Catenulispora sp. GP43: one gene and its partner. The protein of the gene in region 2 interacts with the protein of the main gene of each other region in a pairwise test. Links are inferred from orthologs where the notes say so. Each region holds a gene or a part of one and is shown on either strand. Other genes may lie near its edges.

Region 1 (11,383 bases), on a different replicon or contig from region 2:
CAGCACCTCCTCGCCGATCTCTCCCAGCACCCTGATCTGCTCGGCGCTCAGCCGGTCGAGCAGGTGCCGGCGCACCGAGGCCACGTGGCCCGGCGCGGCCTGCTCGATGGTGCGGCGGCCCTGCGGGGTGAGCACCACGAGCGAGCCGCGGGCGTCGCCGTCCACCTCCTCGCGGCGCACCAGGCCGCGCTGTTCCATGCGCGTGATGTGGTGCGACAGCCGGCTCTTCGACCACTGCATGCGCGCGGCGAGCTCGCTCAGGCGCCGGCGGTCGTCGGAGGCGGTCAGGTTCGACAGGACGTCGTAGTCGGCTTCCGACAGGCCCGCCTCCTTCGCCAGGTCGCGGTTGATCTCGGCGCTGAGCAGCAGGCGCATGCGGCGGTAGGCCAGCCAGGCGCGCATCTCGGCGTCGTCCAGCCAGCGGGGCTCGGTCGCGGTCACGGGTCCAGTCTAGCGCTGTTGTTGACATGTCACAGATCTCCGGCGCAGACTTGTTGACATGTCACCGAAAACCATGCGCCGGTTGGCCCAGCTGTTCGCCGGGCTGGTGCTGTTCGGTGCCAGCACCGCGCTGATGGCGGCCTCGGACCTGGGCCTGGCCTCCTGGGACGTGCTGCACCAGGGCCTGGCCCGGCACACCGGCCTGCCGCTGGGGCGCATCGTGATCATCGTCGGCGCGCTGGTGCTGCTGGCCTGGATCCCGCTGCGGCAGCGCCCCGGGTTCGGCACCGCGAGCAACGTCGTGGTCGTCGGCCTGGCCGCGGACGCCACCCTGGGGCTGCTGCCGCCGGTCCACGCCCTCGCCCCGCGCGCGGCGCTCCTGCTCGGCGGCGTCGTCCTGAACGGCGCCGCCACCGGTCTCTACGTCGGCGCCGGCCTGGGCCCCGGGCCCCGCGACGGCCTGATGACCGGTATCGCCGCCCGCACCGGCGCCTCGCTGCGCCGGACCCGCACCGGCATCGAACTCGTCGTCCTGGCCGTCGGCTGGCTGCTCGGCGGGACCGTCGGCGTCGGGACAATGCTGTTCGCCGCCGCCATCGGCCCGCTCGCGCAGTTCTTCATCGCCCGCTTCGACCTGGACTCACCGGGAGGACACCATGCCCCGCCTGCTCGTCATCACCAGCACGACCCGTCCGGGACGGGTCGGGACCGCCGTCGCCGACTGGGTGCTCGACCTGGCCCGCGAGCACGGCGGGTTCGAGGTCGCGCTCGCCGATCTGGCGGAGATCGGCCTGCCGTTCCTGGACGAACCCGATCATCCGTCTGAGGGCGCGTACATCCACGAGCACACCCGCCGGTGGAGCGGGACGGTCGAGGCGGCCGACGCCTTCCTGATCCTCGCCGCGGAGTACAACCGAGGGATCACCGCGCCGTTGAAGAACGCGCTGGACTCGTTGTACGCGGAATGGGCCGGCAAACCGGTCGGGTTCGTCAGCTACGGCATGTCCTCGGCGGGCCTGCGGGCCGTCGAGATGATCACGCCGGTCGCCGTGGCGTTGGGGATGACGCCGCTGCCCGACGTCGTGGCGCTGCCGCTGCGGGAGGCCCTGGACGCCGACGGCCGGCTGACGCCGGGGGAGCGCGGGGCGCGCGGCGTGCGGGCCCTGCTGGAGGAACTGCGGCGCTATTCCGAGGCGCTCGGGCAGTTGCGCGAGCCGCTGGCGGCGTGAGCGGAACCCGGACGCCCTCTCAGCTGTCGAAGCGGACGAACAATTCCCGCTGATCGGCCCCGGCCAGCAGTGCCAGCAGCGACAGCGACCGGATCAGCTGCCCGCAGCGGTAGGCGTCCCAGCCGCCGTCGGCGGCCCCGTCGGCGGCGGCCCAGCGTTCGGCCAGGGCGTCCACGTCGTGGTCGCTCAGATGCGCCAGCCGGGAGCCCAGGGCCCGGCGCACCGGCAGCAGCACGGTGCCGCCGGCGTCGTCAGGGCCCTCATGCGCGGGCGTGAGCACCGCCTCGCGCACCTCCGCCGGGTCGTTGCCGGTCACCAGCAGATCCAGGTCGATCAGCTGGGCCGGGTCCAGGTCGCCGGCGGGCACGGTGTCCAGGGCGGCCAGCACGGCCGAGGTGTCGGCGTGGGCCGCCGCGGCCGCCACCACCCGCAGTTCGGCGGGGCTCGCGGCGAAGAACACGGTCGACACGGACGGGCTCCAGGAGGTCAAGACGGGTCGCCGGCGGCGAGCGGGTTTTGAACAGGGCTGGTGCTGGTCACAATAGCGGCGACCTGGGCTCTCGGCTCGCGCATTCGTCACCCCGCCGGGTGATGTCGGCGGCGTGCGCCACCGGGGCGCGCCCCCGGCACGGGGTCGTACCGGCTCCGGCGGCCGCCGGAGCCGGTACCGGCCGGACGCGGCTTCACCTTGGCTACGCTCGTCCCATGCACCGACCCCCACGCGCCACCGGCATCGGCTCCCTGCCCGGCACCGACTCCGGCGCGGCCCACCGCCTGGTCTTCGACGAACTTCCGGACCTGCCGCACCTGCCCGAACTCCCCGCACGCGGCGTCGGCGCGGACATGATCGGCCGCGGCACCGCGCTGTTGGTCGAGCTCTACGCCGAGGTGCAGCCGAGCGGCTGGCGGCTGACCGAGCGGCCCGGGCGCGACGCCCGGCGCGCCGACTCCTTCCTGCGCCAGGATCTGGACTTCCTGGAGGAACAGGCGCAGGAGTTCACCCAGACCCTGAAGGTGCAGGCCGTTGGCCCCTGGACGCTGGCCTCGACCCTGGAACTGCGGCACGGCGACCGGATGCTGGCCGACCTCGGCGCCGTGCGCGACCTCGCCGAGTCGCTGACCGAGGGCCTGAAGCTGCACATCGCGGAGCTGAAGAAGCGCGCCCCGCAGGCCGGCGCGCTGATGGTGCAGCTCGACGAGCCGGCGCTGCCGGGCGTCCTGAACGGCACCGTGCCCACCGCCAGCGGCTTCGGCCGGCTGCGCGCGGTCGAGGAGCCGGTGGCCCGCGAGTTGCTCGCCGGCGTGTTTCAGGCCGTGCACGACGCCGGCGCCGAGACCGCCGTGCACTGCTGCGCCCCCGGCGTCCCCGTCGACCTGCTGCGCAAGGCCGGCGCCGACTTCATCTCCTTCGACGCGACCGGCATCGACGTCCAGACGGCGCACGACGAACAGCTCGGCGAGGCGATCGAGGCCGGCACCGGCCTGATGCTCGGCGTGGTGCCGGCCACCGACCCGGCCCGCGCGCCCGGCGTCAACCAGCTGCTGGACAAGGTGCTTTCCCTGACCCGGCTCGGGTTCTCGCCCGCGCAGCTGGCCGAGGCCGTGACGATCACCCCGACCTGCGGACTGGCCGGGGCCACCCCGCCATGGGCCCGCCAGGCGCTGATCCTCGCGCACCGCACGGCCGACGCGTTGGCGGACAAAGCCTCCTGAACTGCGGGACTGTCAGTGCCGGGCGATAGATTCGTCCTGTCGAAAAGCCCCCCGACCAGTGAGGTGACTGTTGTCCGCCATGGATGAGACCGCCGCCGCCACCCCGGCGCAGCAGCACGCGGCCCTGGCCGAGGAGATCGAGGACGCGCGCTACCGGTACTACGTCCTCGACGCGCCGACCATGAGCGACGCCGAGTTCGACGTGAAGCTGCGGCAGCTGGAGGCGATCGAGGACGCCAACCCGGAGCTGCGCACCCCGGACTCGCCGACCCAGAAGGTCGCCGGCGCCTACGAGACCGAGTTCACCTCGGTCCCGCACCTGGAGCGGATGCTCTCGCTGGACAACGCCTTCACCGCCGAGGAGCTGAAGACCTGGGCCGACCGCGTCGAGAAGGACCTCGGCTCGTTGCCGGACCTTCTGTGCGAGCTGAAGGTCGACGGCCTGGCGATCAACCTGCTCTACGAGAACGGCAAGCTGACCCGGGCCCTGACCCGCGGCGACGGCCGCACCGGCGAGGACATCACGCCGAACGCCAAGACCATCCAGACCATCCCCAAGACCCTGACCGGGACGGCGGAGTTCCCCGTCCCGGAACTGGTCGAGGTGCGCGGCGAGGTCTACTTCGCGGTCAAGGCGTTCGACGAGTGGAACGAGAAGATCCTGGCCGAGACCGGCCGCTCCTACGCCAACCCGCGCAACGCCGCGGCCGGCTCGCTGCGCCAGAAGGACCCGCGGGTGACCGCGCAGCGGCCGCTGTCGATGGTGGTGCACGGCATCGGCGCCCGCAAGGGCTTCACGCCGACCTCGCAGTCGCACTCCTACGACGCGCTGCGCGCCTGGGGCCTGCCGACCTCGGACCGGGTCAAGGTCGTCAAGAGCCTGAAGGACGTCGAGAAGTACATCGACTACTACAACAAGCACCGGCACGACGTCGAGCACGAGATCGACGGCGTGGTGGTGAAGGTCGACGAGCTGGCCATCCAGGGCCGGCTGGGCAGCACCTCCCGGGCCCCGCGCTGGGCCATCGCCTTCAAGTACCCGCCGGAGGAGGTCACCACCAAGCTGCTGGACATCCGGGTCCAGGTCGGCCGGACCGGCCGGGTGACGCCGTACGCGGTGATGGAGCCGGTCACCGTCGCCGGCTCCACGGTCCAGAACGCCACGCTCCACAACCAGGAGATCGTGGTGAAGAAGGGCCTGAAGATCGGCGACACGGTGATCCTGCGCAAGGCCGGCGACGTGATCCCGGAGATCGTCGGCGCGGTGCAGGACCTGCGCGACGGCTCCGAGCGCGACTTCGTGATGCCGGAGAACTGCCCGGACTGCGGGACGAAGCTGGCCCCGCAGAAAGAGGGGGACATCGACCTGCGCTGCCCGAACTCCGAGAACTGCCTCGGGCAGATCCGCGAGCGCATCGATTTCATGGGCAGCCGCAACGCCCTGGACATCGAGGCGCTGGGCTACGAGTCGGCGGTGGCGCTGACCCAGCCGGCCGGCGGGACCGCGCCGGTGCACGACGAGGGCGACCTGCTGAGCCTGAGGATCGAGGACCTCGCCGAGCTGAAGATGCTCCAGGCCAAGCGCGGCGCGGACGCCAAGCCCGGCGAGATGGAGCTGGTGCCGTACTTCTACACCAAGGGCACGCCCAAGAAGCCCAGCGCGCCGACCGCCACCACCGAGTTGCTGCTGCAGCAGCTGGAGCTGGTCAAGACCGACCGGCCGCTGTGGCGCTTCCTGGTCTCGCTGTCGATCCGGCACGTCGGCCCGACCGCGGCCCGGGTGCTGGCCCGCGAGTTCCCGTCCTTCGACGCGCTCGCGAACGCCACCGAGGACGAGCTCAAGGCCGCCGAGGGCATCGGCCCGACCATCGCCACCGCGATCGTGGAGTGGTTCGCGGTGGACTGGCACCGCGAGATCATCCGCAAGTGGCAGGCCGCCGGCGTGGTGCCTGTTGTGGAGTCCCAGCCCGAGGGACCGAGGCCTCTTGAGGGATTGAGCGTGGTCGTAACGGGCACATTGGCCGGATTCACCCGGGATGGTGCCGCCGAGGAACTCACCAGCCGGGGTGCGAAGGTGAGCGGTTCGGTGTCGAAGAAGACCTCGTTCGTGGTGGTCGGCGACAATCCGGGGAGCAAGTACGACAAGGCGTTGACTCTCGGGGTGAAGGTGCTGGACGAGGAGGGATTCAAGGTGCTGTTGGCGGACGGTCCGCAGGCCGCTGCCGATACAGTGGCGGAAGCAGGGGCCTGACACCGACGCCCGGCCCGGCGTCAAGACCAAGGCGAAACCTTTACGGTCCGTCTCTGGTCGGCGACGTTCTGATACGGCAATATGGCCGCGTCAGCACGTTTGCCTGACGCGCGCACCGACGCTGACGTCTGCAGGTAAAGAACCGGTACAGGAGGCCCGCTCCATGCACCGACCATTCGAGCCGGACTACGGCCCGAAGGCCGATCCGGGACGTCTGTACGCCTTCGTCGCCTCCGTCAGCGCCGCCGGGATCACCATCCTGGCCGCCTTGTTGATCCTGAACTGGCACGGGTCCGGACCGACCACGCAGGCCATGCCCGCGCTGCTGATGACCGTCTGCCTGGTCTTCCTCGGGGAGCTGCGGCCGCTGATGCGGCTGCAGCACACGAACCGCGAGGCGGCCACCACCACGGTGTTCACCATCGCGCTGCTGATGCTCGCGGGCTGGCCGCTGGCGGCGATGGTGCAGGCCGCGGCCTCCCTGGTGGGCGGCGCGGCCGGCCGCCGGACCTGGTGGCGGATCCTGTTCAACGTCTCGCAGTTCACCCTCTCGCTGGGCGCGGCCTGCCTGGTGCTGCGGTTCTTCGGGATCGTCCCCACGCCGGGCCGTCCCTGGGCGCCGAACGTGACCTCGATGGCCGCGATCTTGCTGGCCGGGGTGGCGTACTTCGTGGTGAACCTGTTCTTCGTCTGGCAGGCCGTGGCGCTGTGGACCGGCGTGCGCCTGTCCGTCATAGCGTGCCGCGAATGGCGGGTCGAACTCCAGGTGGTCGGCGCCTCGGTGGTGCTGGCCCCGCTGATCACCGTGGTGATGCGGCACGAGCCCTACCTCATCGTGCTGTTCATACCGGTGCTGATCGTCTTCTACCGCAGCGCGCTGGCCTTCGACGAGAGCGAGTGGCAGTCGCTGCACGACCCGCTGACCGCGCTGCCCAACCGCAAGGCCCTGCGGCGCCAGGCCGAGATCATGCTCGGCACCGCCCCGGTCTCCGGCGAGGCGGGGCCCTCCTCCCTGTACTCCACCGGCCGCGCCCCGGCCGCGGTGTCCGTCCCGCCCGGCAAGATCGGGCTGTTCCTGCTGGACCTGGACCGGTTCAAGGAGGTCAACGACACCCTGGGGCACGCCGCCGGCGACGAGCTGATCCGCGAGGTGGCCGCGCGGCTGTCGGCCGCGGTGCGCGTGGAGGACATGGTCGCCCGGCTCGGCGGCGACGAGTTCGCGGTCCTGCTGCCGGGCCTGCCGGACGTCGAGGCCGCGCAGCAGCTGGCGCAGCGCCTGCTGGACGCGGTCGCCGTCCCCTACCGGCTGCACGGCTTCAAGCTCGACGTCGAGGCCTCCCTGGGCATCGCGCTGCACCCGGACGACGCCCGGCACTACGACGTCCTGCTGCGGCACGCGGACGTGGCGATGTACGAGGCCAAGCGCGCCAAGATGGGCTGGGTCCGCTACGACCCGGCCAAGGACCGCAACAGCCCGGACCGGCTGGGCCTGCTGTCCGATCTGCGCGAGGCCCTGGACGCCGGCCGCATCGAGGTGCACTACCAGCCGCAGGCCTCGTTCAAGGGCGAGCGCGTGGTCGGCGTGGAGGCGCTGGCCCGCTGGCGGCACGAGGTCCGCGGCGCGATACCGCCGGAGACGTTCGTGAAGCTGGCCGAGTCCAGCGGCCTGATGGCCCGGCTGACCGAGTACATCCTCGACGTCTCGCTGCGGCAGGCGGCCCTGTGGTGGCGCAACGGCTACGGCGTCCCGATCGCCGTGAACGTCTCCCTGCGCGACATCGAGAACCCCTACTTCGTGGAGATGGTCGCCCGCAAGCTCGCGCAGCACCGGGTCCGCCCCGAGGCGCTGCGCCTGGAGGTCGCCGAGCGGGTCCTGGTCGGCGACGCGCAGAGCGTGCGCGCGGCCCTGATCGGCCTGTCCAAGCTCGGCGTCCGGCTGTCCCTGGACGACTTCGGCACCGGCTACGCCTCGCTGCTGACCCTGCGCCGGCTGCCCTTCGACGAGATCAAGATCGACCGCTCCTTCGTCGGCGGCATCGGCTTCGACGCCGACGACGCCGCCATCGTCCGCTCGACCATAGACCTGGCGCACTCGCTGGGCCTGCGGGTGGTCGCCGAGGGCGTCGAGGACCCCGGCACCTGGTCCACGCTGGAGGGCTACGGCTGCGACGAGGCGCAGGGCTGGCTGGTCTCCAAGGCGCTGCCCGCGGCCGAGATCTGCGCCCTGCTGGCGAAGCGGGTGACCTCGGCGGCGCCGACGTCGACCGGGCCCGGATCGGCTTCGGACCAACTTTCGGCGTAGGCGTGGCAACCTGAGCGGCTCCCGTCGCGTGTGACCTTATGGAGGGGGGATTCCACCAGGGTTCACGGGGGCTCGATGGTTTGACTGCGGAGAATACTGATCGGTGTCGCGCTGGCGATCGTGGTGTTCGCCGCCGGTGTCGTGGGCCTGCTTCTCTGGTACTTCCACGGGATGGACCCCGGGCCGCAGCCCGACGCCGCGAAGGCGGCGCGTTCCGCGACCGCCCAGGCCGCCGACCACGCGGTCAGCGTGCAGGTGGACGCCCGGATCGCGCAGGTGCGTGCGGCGCTGCCCTGGGCCGCGTACTTGGGGACCGCGGTGTCCGACTCGTGCGGCGCTCAGCTGAAGCCCACAGACGCCGTCGGGGCCAAACCGGCGGGGTCAGACCTTGTCGCAAATCGCGGCGTCGGCTGTGGAACCGAAGTACGCCAAGATGCCGTACATCGTGCCGATCACCCCGGATTTCCCGCCGGCCGCCGGACTGGCCGTGGCGACGAACGCCACGATCGAGGTGACCCTGGCTCCGGAACTGCCGGAGCTCGACGGCGGGCAGAACGCTCACGACAGCTCGGTCAGGTTCCCGTCCTCGGGCCTCTACTACCAGGCTTGGCAGCCGTACAGCCCGGCTCAGGTAGCCGCGGCCTATCCCGCGCACAGCGCCGTCATCGCCATCGAACTCGCGGTGGATTACGGCACCGGGACCGCCGAGGACTGAATGTTTGAGGCCACTGTGGCGCGAGTGGATCTCCCGTCGGGCCGCGCCAGGCGGTTAGCGTAAGCGCGTGGAGATCCTTCGTTACACCGCCTTCAGCTCCGACCCCGCCGGCGGCAACCCGGCCGGCGTTGTCCTCGACGCGCGCGGCATGGACGACGCCGCGATGCTCGCCGCGGCCGCCGAGGTCGGCTACTCCGAGACCGCCTTCCTGCTGCCGACCGAGCAGGAGCGGGTCATGGACGTGCGCTACTTCAGCCCGCTGGCCGAGGTGCCGTTCTGTGGCCACGCGACCATCGCGACCGCCGTCGCCTATGCCGAGCGGCACGGCGTCGGCGACCTGATCCTGAACACCCGGGTCGGTGTCGTCCCGGTCCGCACCGCCGCCGCGGCCGACGGCACGCTCACCGCCACCCTGGTCTCCGTCCAGCCCAAGAGTGTGGAACTGCACGGGCCGTTGCTGGCCGAACTGCTGGGGATCCTCGGCTGGACCGCGAGCGACCTGCACGAGGCGCTGCCGCCGCGCATCGCGTTCGGCGGCGCGTGGCATCCGATCCTGGCCACCCCGAGCCGGGCCCGCCTGGCCGAGCTGGACTACGACATGGACGCGCTTCGCGAGCTGATGCTGAAGCACGACTGGACCACCATCGATCTGGTCTGGCGGGAGTCTCCCGACGTCTTCCAGGTCCGCAACCCCTTCCCGGTCGGCGGCGTCTTCGAGGACGCGGCGACCGGCGCGGCCGCCGCGGCGTTCGGCGGGTACCTGCGGGAGCTGGGGCTGGTGTCGGCGCCCGCGACGGTGACCCTGCATCAGGGCGTGGACATGGGCCGGCCGAGCCTGCTGACGGTCGGCATCCCGGCCGGGGACGGCGGCATCTCGGTCTCCGGAACGGCTGTCGTCCTGGGGTGAGATCGGTGTGAGATCGGTGTGAGATCGGTGTGGGCGCGGGGCGAGCGCGGGGCGAGCGCGGTGCGCCGCGCCGTCCCGCGGCCGTGACGGAAAGTCACCTGACGCCCCCGGACTAGGATGGCTACGGTTGTCCGATACCGCTGTCAACGATTCAGGCAGAGTCCACACCGTAGGGATCCGCGCATATGCCCGCTATCACCCGTGAAGAGGTCGCCCACCTGGCGCGGCTGTCACGGCTCGACCTGTCCGACGACGAGCTCGCGCACTACGCCGAGCAGCTCGACGTCATCCTCGGTTCGGTGGCTCGCGTGAGCGAGGCCGTGCAGCAGCTCGGCCAGGGCCAGGAGATCCCGCCGACCTCGCACGCCCTGCCGCTGGTCAACGTCACCCGGCCGGATGTCGAGCGCCCCTGCCTGGACCCGGCGGACGTCCTGAGGGCCGCGCCGGCCGCGCAGGACCAGCGTTTCCGCGTGCCGCGCATTCTGGGGGAGGACTGAGATGGCGTTCGACGGAGATTTTGGGTCGAATACAGACTTGACCCGGAGCACGGCCGCCGCGCTCGCCGGGGCCATCAAGAACGGCGACCTCACCTCCACCGAGGTCACCCAGGCGCACCTGGACCGCATCGCGAAGGTCGACGAGAAGGTGCACGCCTTCCTGCACGTCGACACCGAGGGCGCGCTGGCCCAGGCCGCCGAGGTGGACGCCAAGCGGGCGCGCGGCGAGGAGCTCGGCCCGCTGGCCGGCGTGCCGCTGGCGCTGAAGGACGTCTTCACCACCAAGGGCGTGCCGACCACCTGCGGCTCCAAGATCCTGCAGGGCTGGATCCCGCCGTACGACGCCACGGTGACCCGGCGGCTGCGCGAGGCCGGCGTCGTCATCCTCGGCAAGACCAACATGGACGAGTTCGCGATGGGCTCCTCCACCGAGAACTCCGCCTACGGCCCGACCCACAACCCGTGGGACCTGACCCGCATCCCCGGCGGTTCCGGCGGCGGCTCCTCGGCCTCGCTGGCCGCCTTCGAGGCGCCGCTGGCGATCGGGACCGACACCGGCGGCTCGATCCGCCAGCCGGCCTCGGTCACCGGCACGGTCGGGGTGAAGCCGACCTACGGCGGGGTGTCCCGCTACGGCCTGGTCGCCTTCTCCTCCTCGCTGGACCAGGGCGGTCCCTGCGCGCGCACCGTGCTGGACGCCGCGCTGCTCCACGCCGCCATCGCCGGCCACGACCCGCTGGACTCCACGTCCATCGACCTGCCGGTGCCCGACGTCGTGGGCGCGGCGCGGCTGGCGAACGTCGAGGGCATGCGCATCGGCGTGGTGAAGCAGTTCGACCGGAGCGAGGGCTACCAGGAGGGCGTGCGGACGCGCTTCCACGAGGCCGTGCAGACGCTGCGCGACCTCGGTGCCACGGTCGTCGAGGTGGACTGCCCGTCCTTCGACTACGCGCTGCCGGCGTACTACCTGATCGCGCCGTCGGAGTGCTCCTCGAACCTGGCGCGCTTCGACGCCATGCGCTACGGCCTGCGGATCGGCGACGACGGCGTGAACGGCGTCGAGGAAGTCATGGCCCTGACCCGCGAGGCCGGCTTCGGCCCCGAGGTGAAGCGCCGGATCATGCTCGGCACCTACGCGCTGTCCTCCGGCTACTACGACGCCTACTACGGCTCGGCGCAGCAGGTCCGCACGCTGATCATGCGCGACTTCGACCGCGCCTTCGCCGACGTGGACGTGCTGGTCTCCCCGACCACCCCGACCACCGCCTTCAAGATCGGCGAGCGCGCCGACGACCCGATGGCGATGTACCTGGCCGACCTGTGCACCA
Region 2 (11,852 bases):
GCTCACCGAGGTGTGGGGCCACGGCTACGAGAACGACACGCCGCTGCTGCGGTTCCACTTCACGAAGCTGCGCCGCAAGCTCGAGCGCGAGCCGTCGCGGCCGGCGCACCTGCTGACGGAGCCGGGGATGGGCTACCGCTTCCAGCCCTGAGGACCATCGGATCAGTGGACGCCCGGTCGAAGAGTGGTCCATCGGTGGGAACTGACGGCGCGCCGGACATAACGCAGAGCCATGCTTCCCATATCTGGAAGCATGCGCACTTTGCGATTACTGCTGGCGGTCGGTCTCAGCCTGGCCCCGACGCTCGCCGCCACCACCCCGGCGTCCGCCGGCGGCGGCGCGGGCATGACCCTGACCGCCACGATGGACGGCCAGGACCAGCGCCTCCTGGTCGGCACCAAGCACACGGTGCACATCGCCCTGGCCGACACCCCCGGTGAGGCCGACCTGCGCGATATCACCATCAGCCTCAAGGACCTGGACCCGCGGCCCCTACCGGTGACCTGCCGGGCCGGCCAGAACGGGCACCTGTCCCTGGAACCGGACGAGTCTGTGCAGTGCACGGCGGTGGTCACCGCGGCGGTCGGCTTCCGCACCCTGATCGTCCGCACGACGGCGACCGTCCCCAGCGAAGGCACTCTGCTGCGCACGGTCCCCCTGCACTACGACGGCTTCATGCCCCCTCCCCCGCCCCCGCCGCGCCTCCCGGTCTTCCATGCGCCGCTGGCGCCGAAGCCGGCTTCCGGACGGCCGCCGCACCCGCCGACGTTCGTCCCGCCGCCGCCCCTGCACCCGGCCGACCCCGTGGACCCGCCGGACCCGGCGTCCGGGGACCCGGGGAAGGCCCCGATCGCGCACGGTTGTCTGGGCGACCCCGGGTCGGAAGGGAACTGCTGCGGAGCTGGCAAGGGCGGCCGCGATTGCTGCCCGGGCAAGGCGGGCTCGGCGAGTGACTGCTGCGGACCGCATGCGCCAGGGTGTTGCTCGGCCGGGGCAGGCTCGGCGAGTGACTGCTGCGGACCGCATGCGCCAGGGTGCTGCTCGGCCGGGGCAGGCTCGGCGAATGGCTGCTGCGGACCGCATGCGCCAGGGTGCTGCCCGGCCGGGGCAGGCTCGGCGAGTGACTGCTGCGGACCGCATGCGCCAGGGTGCTGCCCGGCCGGGGCAGGCTCGGCGAATGGCTGCTGCGGACCGCATGCGCCCGAGTGTTGCTCGGCCGGGGCAGGCTCGGCGAATGGCTGCTGCGGACCGCATGCGCCCGAGTGTTGCTCGGCCGGGGCAGGCTCGGCGAGTGACTGCTGCGGACCGCATGCGCCAGGGTGCTGCTCGGGTAGCGGCGCCGGATCGACCGCATGCTGCGGACCGCACTCGGCGGGATGCTGCTCGGGCCACTCGGCGACGGGCAACAGCCACTGCTGCGGCTCAACCGGCAAGTCAGGCGACTGCGTCAAGCACGGCGGCCTGGCCTTCACCGGCATGTCGACACCGCTGCTGGCCGGCGCCGCCTCGGGCGGGCTGGTGCTGGTGGCCGGCGGGCTGGTGCTGGTCAGGCGATTCGCTCGGCGGTGATATCGGCTGACACAGCGACACAGTTGACACCGAAGACACAGAGCCCGGCGTGCTAAGCGCCGGGCTCTTGCCTTGCCCGCCATCACCGCGCTCCGGTCCGGCCCCTGCCTCAGCCTTCCAGCGCGGCCGTCAGATCCACCTCCACCAGCTGCCCGCCATACCCGAGCGCGGCGACCCCGAGAAGCGTGCCCGCCGTCCGGAACGCGGGCCCGAGCGCCGACGCGGTGAGGCGCTCCCAGGCGGCTGCCAGCACCCCGCTCTGGTCGCTGACCACGTAGACCACCGAGCGCACCACGTCCTCCGGCCGTGCGCCGGCGGCCGCCAGCACCGCCAGGCCGTTCGCGACCACCTGGTCGATCTGCGCGTCCAGGCCGGGGCCGACCACGTGCTCGTCGGCGTCCAGGGGGCACAAGCCGGCCAGGTGGGCGGTGCGGCCCGCGGGGGCGATGGTGACGTGGGCGTAGCCGGAGGTGGGGTGCAGTCCCGGCGGGTTGAGGAGAGTGAGCTTGTCGCCGTGCGTGTCGTGCGTCATGGAACGCATTGTGGCGGGCGGGGGCATGTGCGGCAGTTGATTATGTGACGCCGACCGCCCTGTCCCCCGTTCCGGCTCCCGCCCATTTGCCCTGACGCCACCTCCCTATAACCTCGGCCTTATGCCCCGCATCGCGCTCGTCACCGACTCCACGGCCTGCCTGTCCGCGGAGGTGGCGGCGGCGCAGGGGATCACGGCGGTCCCGCTGGAGGTGATCGTGCGCGGCGCCCCGCACAGCGAGGCCGATCCCGCGACCGGCGAGCTGCTGGTGGCGGCCCTGCGGGCGCACGAGACGGCCACCACGTCGCGACCGTCGCCGGAGGACTTCGCCGCCGCCTACCGGGCCGCCGCCGAGGCCGGGGCCGAGGGCGTGGTGTCGCTGCACATCTCCGCCGAGCTGTCGGCGACGCTGGAGTCGGCGGAGCTGGCCGCGAAGGACGCGCCGATCCCGGTCCGGGTCCTGGACAGCCGCACCATCGGGATGGCCCTGGGCTTCGCCGTGCTGGCGGCGGCCGAGGCCGGCCGGGACGGCGGGCACGACCTGGACGCGGTGGCCGACATCGCCGCCAAGCGCTCGGCGACGGCCTCCGCGTTCTTCTACGTCCACACCCTGGAGTACCTGCGGCGCGGGGGACGCATCGGCTCGGCCCGGGCCCTGCTCGGCTCGGCCCTGGCGATGAAGCCGCTGCTGCACATGGCCGACGGCCGCGTGGAGCCGCTGGAGAAGGTGCGCACCTCCGCCAAGGCCATCGCGCGCCTGGAGGAGATCGCGGTCGAGCGGGCCGGCGGCGACGGCGGCTCGGTCGAGATCGCCGTCCAGCACCTCGACGCCGCCGAGCGGGCCGAGGCCCTGGCCGCCCGCCTGCGCGACCGGCTGCCGGGCCTGACCGGCGTGACCGTGTGCGAGGTCGGCGCGGTCATCGGCGCGCATGTCGGGCCCGGCGTGCTCGGGGTGGTCGTCGCACCGCGCTGAGGCGTGGCGTTCGGGCAGTCGGGCCTTCGGGCAGTCAGGCGTTCGAGCAGTCGGGCCTTCGGGCAGTCAGGCGTTCGAGCGGTCGGCCGCGCTCAGGCTCCTGCCGGCGTCCACGACCCGGCAGCCCCCGCCGGCTCCCCCGTGGCCGCGATGTGCTTGCGCAGCATCGCCAAGGCCGGATGGGCGTTCTCGGTCCGCCAAACGAGTGAGTGCGGATACACCAGCGTCGGGCCGACCACCGGGATGCGGCGCAGGTCATGGCCGTCGGACCAGGCCAGGCGCGGCTTCTCGCCGACCAGCGAGGCGACGTCGGAGGACTCTGCGACGACGTCCATGAGGTGGTCGCTGCCGAAGTGCGGCCCTATGCCGTCGATGGACAGTCCGAACTCGGCCACCAGCTCGTCGTAGTACAGGGCCCACTCGACGCCGGGAACCAGCCCGGGAATCCAGATGCGGTGCCCGACCAGCTGCGCGAGGGTCACGGTCCGGGCTCCAGCCAGCGGATGCCGCGGGCCGACCAGCAGGTCCAGCCGCTCGTCGAGGACCCGGGCGGCCTCGACGCCGGGCGGCAGGCGGCGCGTCGGCGCGACGTACCGGAACGTGGCGTCGATGGTCCCGGCCTGCACGGCCGCCAGCGCCGCGTCGGCGTCGAACAGGGTGACCACGTCCAGTTCCACCTCCGGGCGCGCCTCGTGGAACCCGCGCAGCAGTGCCGACATCGCGCTGCGCATGGTGATGACGTCGACCCTCAGCGCGCGCCGCCCGGGACGCACCGAGGCGATCGCCCGCTCCTCGGCCTGCATCAGGGCCCTGGCGTGCGGCAGGAACGCCTGGCCGTCGATGGTGAGCTGGGCGCCGCGCGCCGTACGGGTGAACAGGCGCACCGCGAGTTCCTTCTCCAGGCCGGCGATGCGCTTGGACACCGCCTGCTGGGTGACCGCGAGGTCGTTCGCGGCGTCCTGAAACCGTCCGGTGTCCGCGGCGGCGACGAAGGTGCGCACTGCTTCGAGGTCCATGGTCGCTCAGCCTAGCGACACAACGCACCGTTGTGGCCGATGGCCCTTTTGGTTGTTTGACCAGGGATTCTGCTCCCCGATTGGATGCCTGGGTCAGCCGATGGTTGTGGAGTGGCGGAAGGGGCGCGCGGATGGCAGACGGATCGAAGGAGACCGGCAGGCGACGGCTGGGGCGGCCGTTCGCCTGGCTGTGGTCGGCCTACACGATCAGCACCCTGGGAACCTACTTCGCCTTCAACGCCTTCTCGCTGATCCTCATCAGGGTGCTGCACTCCGGCCCGGCGCAGGTCGCGGCACTGTCGGCGTCCGGCGCGGCGGTCGGGGCGCTGGTGGCGGTGCCGCTGGGGCCGTGGGTGGAGTTCCGGCGCAAGCGGCCGGTGATGATGGCCATGGACCTGCTGCGGTTCGGGGCGATGCTGACGATCCCGGTCGCATACGGCTTCGGGGTGCTCAGTTTCGCGCAACTGCTGGCGGTGTCGGTGGTGGTCGGGGCGGCGGACATCACGTTCACGGCGGCCAGCGGCGCCTATCTGAGGTCGCTGCTTCCGCGCGAGGACCTGCTGGCGGCCAACGGCCGGTTCGAGTCGGCGCAGTGGTCCTCGATCGTAATCGGGCCGCCGCTGGGCGGGGCGGTGTTCGCGCTGCTGGGGCCGGTGGCCACGGTGGTGGCGGACGCGGTGAGCTATCTGCTGTCGGCGCTGGGGATCCGCGCGATCGGGGCGGACCGGGAAGTGGTCGGGACCCGCGACCGCTCCAGCGGGCTGCGCATGGCCGACCTCGCCACGGGCTGGCGCCACATCTTCGGCAACCCGGCCCTGCGCCCCCTGTTCCTGAACAGCGCCATGGTCAACGCGCTGATCATGGCCGGCGAACCGCTGCTCAACGTCCTGATGCTCGGCCGTCTCGGCTTCGCGCCGTGGGAGTACGGCCTGGCCTTCGCCGTCCCCTGTCTCGGCGGCCTGCTGGGCTCCCGCCTGGCCCCGCGCCTGGTCGCCCGGTACGGCCGCGCCGCCGTCCTGCGCACCGCCGGCACGCTGCGCGCCGTCTGGCCGCTGGGCCTGCCCTTGGTGGGCCCGGGACTGCCCGGGCTGCTCCTGGTGATCGTGGTGGAGCTGGGCCTGATCACCACCATCAGCGTCTACAACCCGGTCCTGGCGACCCACCGCCTGGAGCAGGCCGGCCCCGACAACGTCACGCGGATCCTGTCCGCCTGGTCGATCACCAGCAAGGCGAGCATCGCGGCGGCCACCGCGCTGTGGGGCCTGATCGCCGCGGCCACCAGCCCGCGCTTCGGCCTCGGCCTGGCCGGGGCGCTGCTGCTGGCCTCGCCGCTGCTGCTGCCGCGTGGCGCGCGGGCCGAGGCGCTGGCAGCGACAAGCTGATCAGCGAAAAGGCCCGGTGCCGGCCGCTCACAGCGACCGGCACCGGGCCCTCGAACCGCGAACCGCGAACCTACGCCGGCACCACGTTCACCAGCTTCGGCGCCCGCACGATGACCGTCCGCACGCCGCGCCCCTCCAGCGCCCGCTGCACGCCCTCGGAGGCCAGCGCCAGCTCGCGCAGCGCGTCCTGGTCGATGCCCGGGGGCACCTCCAGGCGGTCCTTCACCTTGCCCGCGACCTGCACCACGCACGTCACGGTCTCGTCCACCAGGTACGCGGGGTCCGCGACCGGGTAGGCGGCGCGCGCCACGGGGCCGTCGTGGCCCAGGCGGGACCACAGCTCCTCGGCGATGTGCGGGGCGAACGGCGCGGTCAGCACCACCAGGGCCTCGGCCGCCGAGCGCGGGACCGCGGACAGCCGGGTCAGGTGGTTGTTCAGCTCGATCAGCTTGCTGATCGCGGTGTTGAAGCGCATGCCCTCCATGTCGGCGCGGGCGCCGTCGATGGTCTTGTTCAGGGCGCGCAGCGTGGCCTCGTCGGGCTCGGCGTCGACGACGGTGACCTCGCCGTTCTCCTCGTCGATCACGTTGCGCCACAGCCGCTGCAGGAAGCGGAAGCTGCCGATCGAGGCGCGGGTGTCCCAGGGCTTGGACATGTCCAGCGGGCCCATCGACATCTCGTAGATGCGCAGGGTGTCGGCGCTGTACTCGTCGATCATGTCGTCCGGCGAGATGACGTTCTTCAGCGACTTGCCGATCTTGCCGAAGTGCTGGGTCACCTCCTCGCCCTCGTAGACGAACCGGCCGTCGACGTCCTCGACCCGGGAGGCCTCGACGTAGACCCCGCGGGCGTCGGTGTAGGAGGCGCCCTGGATCATGCCCTGGTTGTACAGCTTGCGGAACGGCTCGGCGCTGGTGACCTGGCCCAGGTCGAACAGCACCTTGTGCCAGAAGCGCGCGTACAGCAGGTGCAGCACCGCGTGCTCGGCGCCGCCGACGTACAGGTCCACGCCGCCGGTGTCCTCGGGGTCCTGCGGGCCCATCCAGTACTTCTCGGCCGCGGCGTCCACGAACCGGTCGTCGTCGCCCGGCGACAGGTAGCGCAGGTAGTACCAGCACGAGCCGGCCCACTGCGGCATGGTGTTGGTCTCGCGGTGGTACTGACGCGGGCCGTCGCCCAGGTCGAGGGTGACGTTCACCCACTCGGCGGCGCGGGCCAGCGGCGGCTCGGGGGCGCTGGTGACGTCGCCGGCCTCGAAGGTCTTCGGCGAGAAGTCGTCGACCTCCGGCAGCTCCAGCGGCAGCATCGACTCCGGCAGCGCGCGCGCGATCCCGGCCTCCGGGCCGTCGGCCGCGTACACGATCGGGAACGGCTCGCCCCAGTAGCGCTGGCGCGAGAACAGCCAGTCGCGCAGCCGGTAGGTGACGGTGCCCTCGCCGATGCCCTTGGCGGTCAGCCACTCGGAGATGGCGCGGATCGCGGCCGGGACCGGCAGCCCCTCCAGCGACACCTCGTCGTTAGCCGAGTTGGTAATCTGCGCCGTCTTGGAGTCGTAGGCCTCGGTCCAGTCCTCGACGTTCTCCGACCAGTCGGCCGGCGGCGCCACCACGATCCGCATCGGCAGGTCGAAGGCCCGCGCGAACTCGAAGTCGCGCTGGTCGTGCGCGGGCACCGCCATGATGGCGCCGGTGCCGTAGCCCATCAGCACGTAGTCGGCGATGAACACCGGCACGCCCTCGCCGTTCACCGGGTTCACCGCGAAGGTGCCGGTGAACACGCCGGTCTTCTGCCGGCCCTCGGTCTGCCGCTCGACCTCGGTCTTGGCCGCGGCCTGCGCGCGGTAGGCGGCGACGGCCTCGGCCGGGGTGGCGTGCCCGCCGGTCCACTGCTCGCGGGTGCCGGCCGGCCACTCCTTGGCCACGAAGGAGTCCACCAGTTCGTGCTCCGGCGCCAGCACCATGTAGGTGGCGCCGAACAGCGTGTCGGGCCGGGTCGTGAAGATCTCGATGGTCTTCTCGGAGCCGTCCACCGCGGTGACCGGGAAGTGCACGCGCGCGCCCTCGGACCGCCCGATCCAGTTGCGCTGCTGCAGCTTGATCGGCTCGGGCCAGTCCAGCCGGTCCAGGTCGGCCAGCAGCCGGTCGCCGTACTTGGTGATGCGCATCATCCACTGGCGCAGGTTGCGCTTGAACACCGGGAAGTTGCCGCGCTCGGAGCGGCCGTCCGCGGTGACCTCCTCGTTGGACAGCACGGTGCCCAGGCCGGGGCACCAGTTCACCGGGGCCTCGGCGATGTAGGCCAGGCGGTACGAGTCGATGATCGTCGCCTGCTCCTGCGCGGACAGGTCCTGCCAGGCGCGGTTGTCCGGGGTGCGGCGGGCGCCGGAGGCGAACTGCCCGATCAGCATGCTGATCGGGCGGGCCTTGTCGGCCTGGTCGTCGTACCAGGAGTTGAAGATCTGCAGGAAGATCCACTGCGTCCACTTGTAGAAGGACACGTCGATGGTCGACACCCCGCGCCGGGTGTCGTGGCCGAAGCCGATGCGGTGGATCTGCTCCTTGTAGCGCGCGATGTTGCGCTCGGTGCTGACCCGCGGGTGGATGCCGTGCTCGACCGCGTACTGCTCGGCGGCCAGGCCGAAGGCGTCGAAGCCGATCGTGTGCAGCACCTGGTGGCCGGTCATCATCTTGTACCGGCCCAGCACGTCGGTGGCGATGTAGCCCAGCGGGTGGCCGACGTGCAGGCCGGCGCCGGAGGGATACGGGAACATGTCCAGGATGTAGGCCTTGGGCTCCATGGTGTCCGCCGGACAGTCGGGAACCTCGAAGGTGTGGTGCGCGGCCCAGTATTCCTGCCACTTGGGCTCGATCTCGGCCGCCACAGCAGCCGTGTACCGGAACTTCGGGTCGTCGCTCGCAGGCTTGGGCTGTGTGGTCTGCTCGCTCATCGTCGTCTCAGTCCTCAAGATACGTCTGGTCAGAATCAGATATGGGCTGGAAATGAAAAAGCCCCTCGCGCATGGAGGGGAGCCGCGCTGACCGGAGCCTTGGGCGGCCCCGTCCTGTTTCAGCGCGGCGAACTAAGAAGCAGCGTCACAGCCCGCATGCCTCAAGGGTACCAGCGACGTCCCGGCGATATCGGCCCTACCTGCGGACCAGTCCCAGGACCAGCAGGATCTGCGCAAGGTGGTACGTGACGATGATCGGCACGTCCAGCTCCCAGTCCTTACGGACGAACCGGGTCCAGCCGATCATCGCGTCCGACACGGCGAACAGCAGCGCGCCGGGGATGATGCGCATGTCGCCGGTCCACCAGGCCGCGACCACCATCAGCGAGATGACACTGACGTAGGCCAGCACCGGCACTCCCAGCGCGGGATCCTCCTCGGCGGCCGCGCGCTGGACTCGCAGCCCCACGGTCGCGAACAGCGCGCCGGCCAGGACCAGGCCGGTGATGACGAAGGAGATCGCGTAGCCGCCGTGCGCGTGCAGTTGGACGAAGGCGGCGATGTACGCGACGTGCGCGAGCAGGAAGGCGCCCAGGCCGGCCACGAAGTCGCGGTCCGCCGACGGCGAGTCCTCCGGCAGCATCAGGAAGACGTCGCCGATCAGGCTCAGCACCAGGGCCGCGGCCATCGTGGCCACGATGGAGGCCTTGGCGTCGTGCCCGTCCGCGATGGCCAGGGCCGCGGCGATCAGCAAGACCATGGTCAACGGCTTAGCGGCGTACTCCGCACGGCGCGCGCCCACCGAGGCCGGGTCCATGGCGCGCCGCGACACGGCGGTCCAGTCGGCGAGGGCGATCACGAGGGTGAGCAGCGTCAGCGTGAGGGGCACAGCGGAAAGCTACTACTCAGTAGCTTCGCTGTCAGCAGTGCTGCCCGCGAAGCCTCTCCTTGTATATATGTACGACGCTCAAACGTTCAGTCTTCGCGGGGCTGTTCCGGGTGCGGTTCATCAGGCGACGCGGGCAACTCGACCTGGGCCGGCGCGGCCACCGGAGCCGCCGCCAACTCCGGCTCGCGCCGGATCCGCAGGAACCGCGGAGTCGGGAAGGCCAGGAACCCCTCTGCCCGCCCCGCCGCGATGGCGATCCGCGCCAGGTCGCGAGCCTTGGGGAAGCACAGGTACCGCGGCTCCCACACCGGCCGGTACTTCATGTTCGCCCGGTACAGCGACTCCAGCTGCCACCAGCGCGAGAACACCGACAGCACCACCCGGGCCAGCCGCAGGAACGGCCCGGCCCCGATGCGCCCGGCGCGCTCGAAGATGCTGCGGAACATGGCGAAGTTCAGCGAGACGCGCTCCACGCCGTGCTTCGGGCCGGCCTTGATCAGGTCGATGACCATGAACTCCACCAGGCCGTTCTCGGTGCCGCGCGCGCGCCGCATCAGGTCCAGCGAGAGCCCCTTGGTCCCCCACGGCACGAAGGACAACAGCGCGCGCAGCGCCCCGTCGCCGTCCAGGCACTCGACCATCACGCACTGGCCGTCCGCCGGATCGCCGAGCCGGCCCAGCGCCATCGAGAAGCCGCGCTCGACGCTGCCGTCGCGCCAGTCGTCGGCCCGGCGCATCAGGGCGGCCATCTCGTCGGAGGGGATCTCGGCGTGCCGGCGGATCCGGGTGCGGTAGCCGGCGCGCTCGACCCGGTTGTAGGCCTGCCGGACCACGCGCATCGCGCGGCCCTCGAGCGTGAACTCGTCGACCTCGACCACCGCCTCGTCGCCGAGCTCGATGGCGTCCAGGCCGAACCGGGCCAGGACCTTGCCGCCCTCCTCCGAGGACCCCATGACGGCCGGGACCCACGCGTGCTCCCGGGCCTCGGCCAGCCACGCCTCGATCGCCCCGGGCCAGGCCTCGATGTCGCCGATCGGATCGCCGGAGGCCAGCGACACCCCGCCGACCGGCCGGTAGGCGATCGCCGCCTTGCCCGACGGCGACCACTTCACCGCCTTGTCCCGGCGCAGGTTGAAGTAGCCCAGCGAGTCCTGGTCGCCGAACTTGTCCAGCAGGGTGCGCAGCCGGTCGTCGTCCTCGGGCTGGTGCCGCACGGTGCCGCGGCGCGGCTGGAACAGGGCCCAGGCCACCGCCAGGATCATCACACTGCCGATCAGGTTGACCGTGACGTCCACCCAGTGCGGCACCTCGACGGCGGTGTTGTACCACCAGATGCCGGTCCCGGCCATGCCCGCCTTGAGCGTGTAGAGCGCTTGATCGCCCAGGTCGGTGGCGGGGTTGGCGTCGTTCCAGGCCACCAGGGTGACGCCCAGCACCGTCGAGAGCGCCAGCGAGACGGCGAGCACCACCAGGGCCAGCCGGAAGTTCGCGGCGTCGAAGACGGCGTAGAACTCCTTGCGGGCCCAGATCACCAGGCCGATGAACAGCGCCTGGATCACGAACGCCACGATCAGCGGCGCCAGCGGCTGCAGGTCGGCCGAGGTGACGGTGTAGAGCAGCGCGCTGATCGCCAGCCAGCCCAGCGGGCCGACGAACAGCCCCAGCACCATCAGCAGCCACCAGGCGATCCGCTTGCGCCGGCGCACCGCCGCGCCGAGCATCAGCATCAGGACCCCGAAGCCGATCGAGGGCACGCCGAGCAGGAAGCCCAGGCTGAACAGGAGGTAGTCCGGCAGCCGGTCGATGCGCTCGTTGGTGCGCGGCGAGAGCGCCGACAGGATCGAGGCCAGCGCCACGATCCGGCAGTACCAGACCAGCAGCATGGGGATCCGGGCGCGGAAGCGCTGCGCGCGGCCCGCAGTCGCGGTCTCCGTCATCCGAACCCTTACCTCCGGCTGTGTATGGTTTCGAAGCTGATAGCGGTCCAATCTACTCAACGCCCGGGTTCATCCCGGAGTGCCCTGAGCGGAGCGTGGCGGGTCGGGCCTTTCGGGCACCGGCTCCTGGGACTACTGGTACTCTCCGGGTCACCGCGGGTGGGGCGGTTACCAATGCGATCACTGGCGGACGATGTTGGGGGCAGACCCGATGGAGCAACAGCCCGGACGGCGGCAGCCTGGACGGCAAGGTCAGGGACGCCCCGGCGGGAACCGGTCGCAGCGGCCCGAGGACTACGTCGAGGACGACCCGACGATGGTGCGGCCGTTCGTGAAGGCCGGGCCCGGCGGCGCCGACTCCGGCGCCGAGTCCGGCGCCGGACGGCGCGGGCGTCAGGGTGCTGACGGCGGGGCACCCGGCGGGCGGCCCCGGCAGGGCGCGGCCGGCGGCGGGCAGGGGCGGCAGAACGGGCGGCAGCAGCAGCCGAACGGACGCGGCGCGGACGGCGGCCGGACGGCCCAGAACGGGCGCGGCCGGGCCAACGGAGCGGGCCAGGGCGCCGGCGTCCCCGGTCCCCGACCCCCGCACGACGCCGACCCGCACCA

The links.
Region 1: the proteins of leuS (region 2) and ligA interact in binary tests that used the Escherichia coli proteins (3 or more experiments, as listed by UniProt). The link is inferred for Catenulispora sp. GP43 from one-to-one orthologs.

The regions. Positions count from the first base shown.
Region 1 is NZ_JBGCCT010000035.1:71,243-82,625, reverse strand. What follows is about bases 3,068-6,048. They hold ligA (NAD-dependent DNA ligase LigA), read left to right. Parts: upstream 3,068-3,462; coding sequence 3,463-5,634; downstream 5,635-6,048. Other genes in these bases: ABH926_RS44640 (putative bifunctional diguanylate cyclase/phosphodiesterase), read left to right, coding at 5,798-6,048; ABH926_RS44650 (methionine synthase), read left to right, coding at 3,068-3,383. Also shown: ABH926_RS44670 (MarR family winged helix-turn-helix transcriptional regulator), read right to left, coding at 1-441; ABH926_RS44665 (YitT family protein), read left to right, coding at 500-1,267; ABH926_RS44655 (hypothetical protein), read right to left, coding at 1,690-2,139; more of ABH926_RS44650, read left to right, coding at 2,376-3,067; more of ABH926_RS44640, read left to right, coding at 6,049-7,936; ABH926_RS44635 (hypothetical protein), read left to right, coding at 8,349-8,651; ABH926_RS44630 (PhzF family phenazine biosynthesis protein), read left to right, coding at 8,719-9,558; Asp-tRNA(Asn)/Glu-tRNA(Gln) amidotransferase subunit GatC, read left to right, coding at 9,744-10,055; Asp-tRNA(Asn)/Glu-tRNA(Gln) amidotransferase subunit GatA, read left to right, coding at 10,057-11,383. UniProt on the Escherichia coli protein: DNA ligase that catalyzes the formation of phosphodiester linkages between 5'-phosphoryl and 3'-hydroxyl groups in double-stranded DNA using NAD as a coenzyme and as the energy source for the reaction.
Region 2 is NZ_JBGCCT010000024.1:126,160-138,011, forward strand. What follows is about bases 5,344-8,793. They hold leuS (leucine--tRNA ligase), read right to left. Parts: upstream 8,421-8,793; coding sequence 5,544-8,420; downstream 5,344-5,543. Other genes in these bases: ABH926_RS37495 (MFS transporter), read left to right, coding at 5,344-5,473; ABH926_RS37505 (lysoplasmalogenase), read right to left, coding at 8,617-8,793. Also shown: ABH926_RS37475 (response regulator), read left to right, coding at 1-151; ABH926_RS37480 (Rid family hydrolase), read right to left, coding at 1,680-2,102; ABH926_RS37485 (DegV family protein), read left to right, coding at 2,224-3,075; ABH926_RS37490 (LysR family transcriptional regulator), read right to left, coding at 3,168-4,091; more of ABH926_RS37495, read left to right, coding at 4,223-5,343; more of ABH926_RS37505, read right to left, coding at 8,794-9,309; ABH926_RS37510 (phosphatidylglycerol lysyltransferase domain-containing protein), read right to left, coding at 9,396-11,246; ABH926_RS37515 (peptidoglycan-binding protein), read left to right, coding at 11,458-11,852.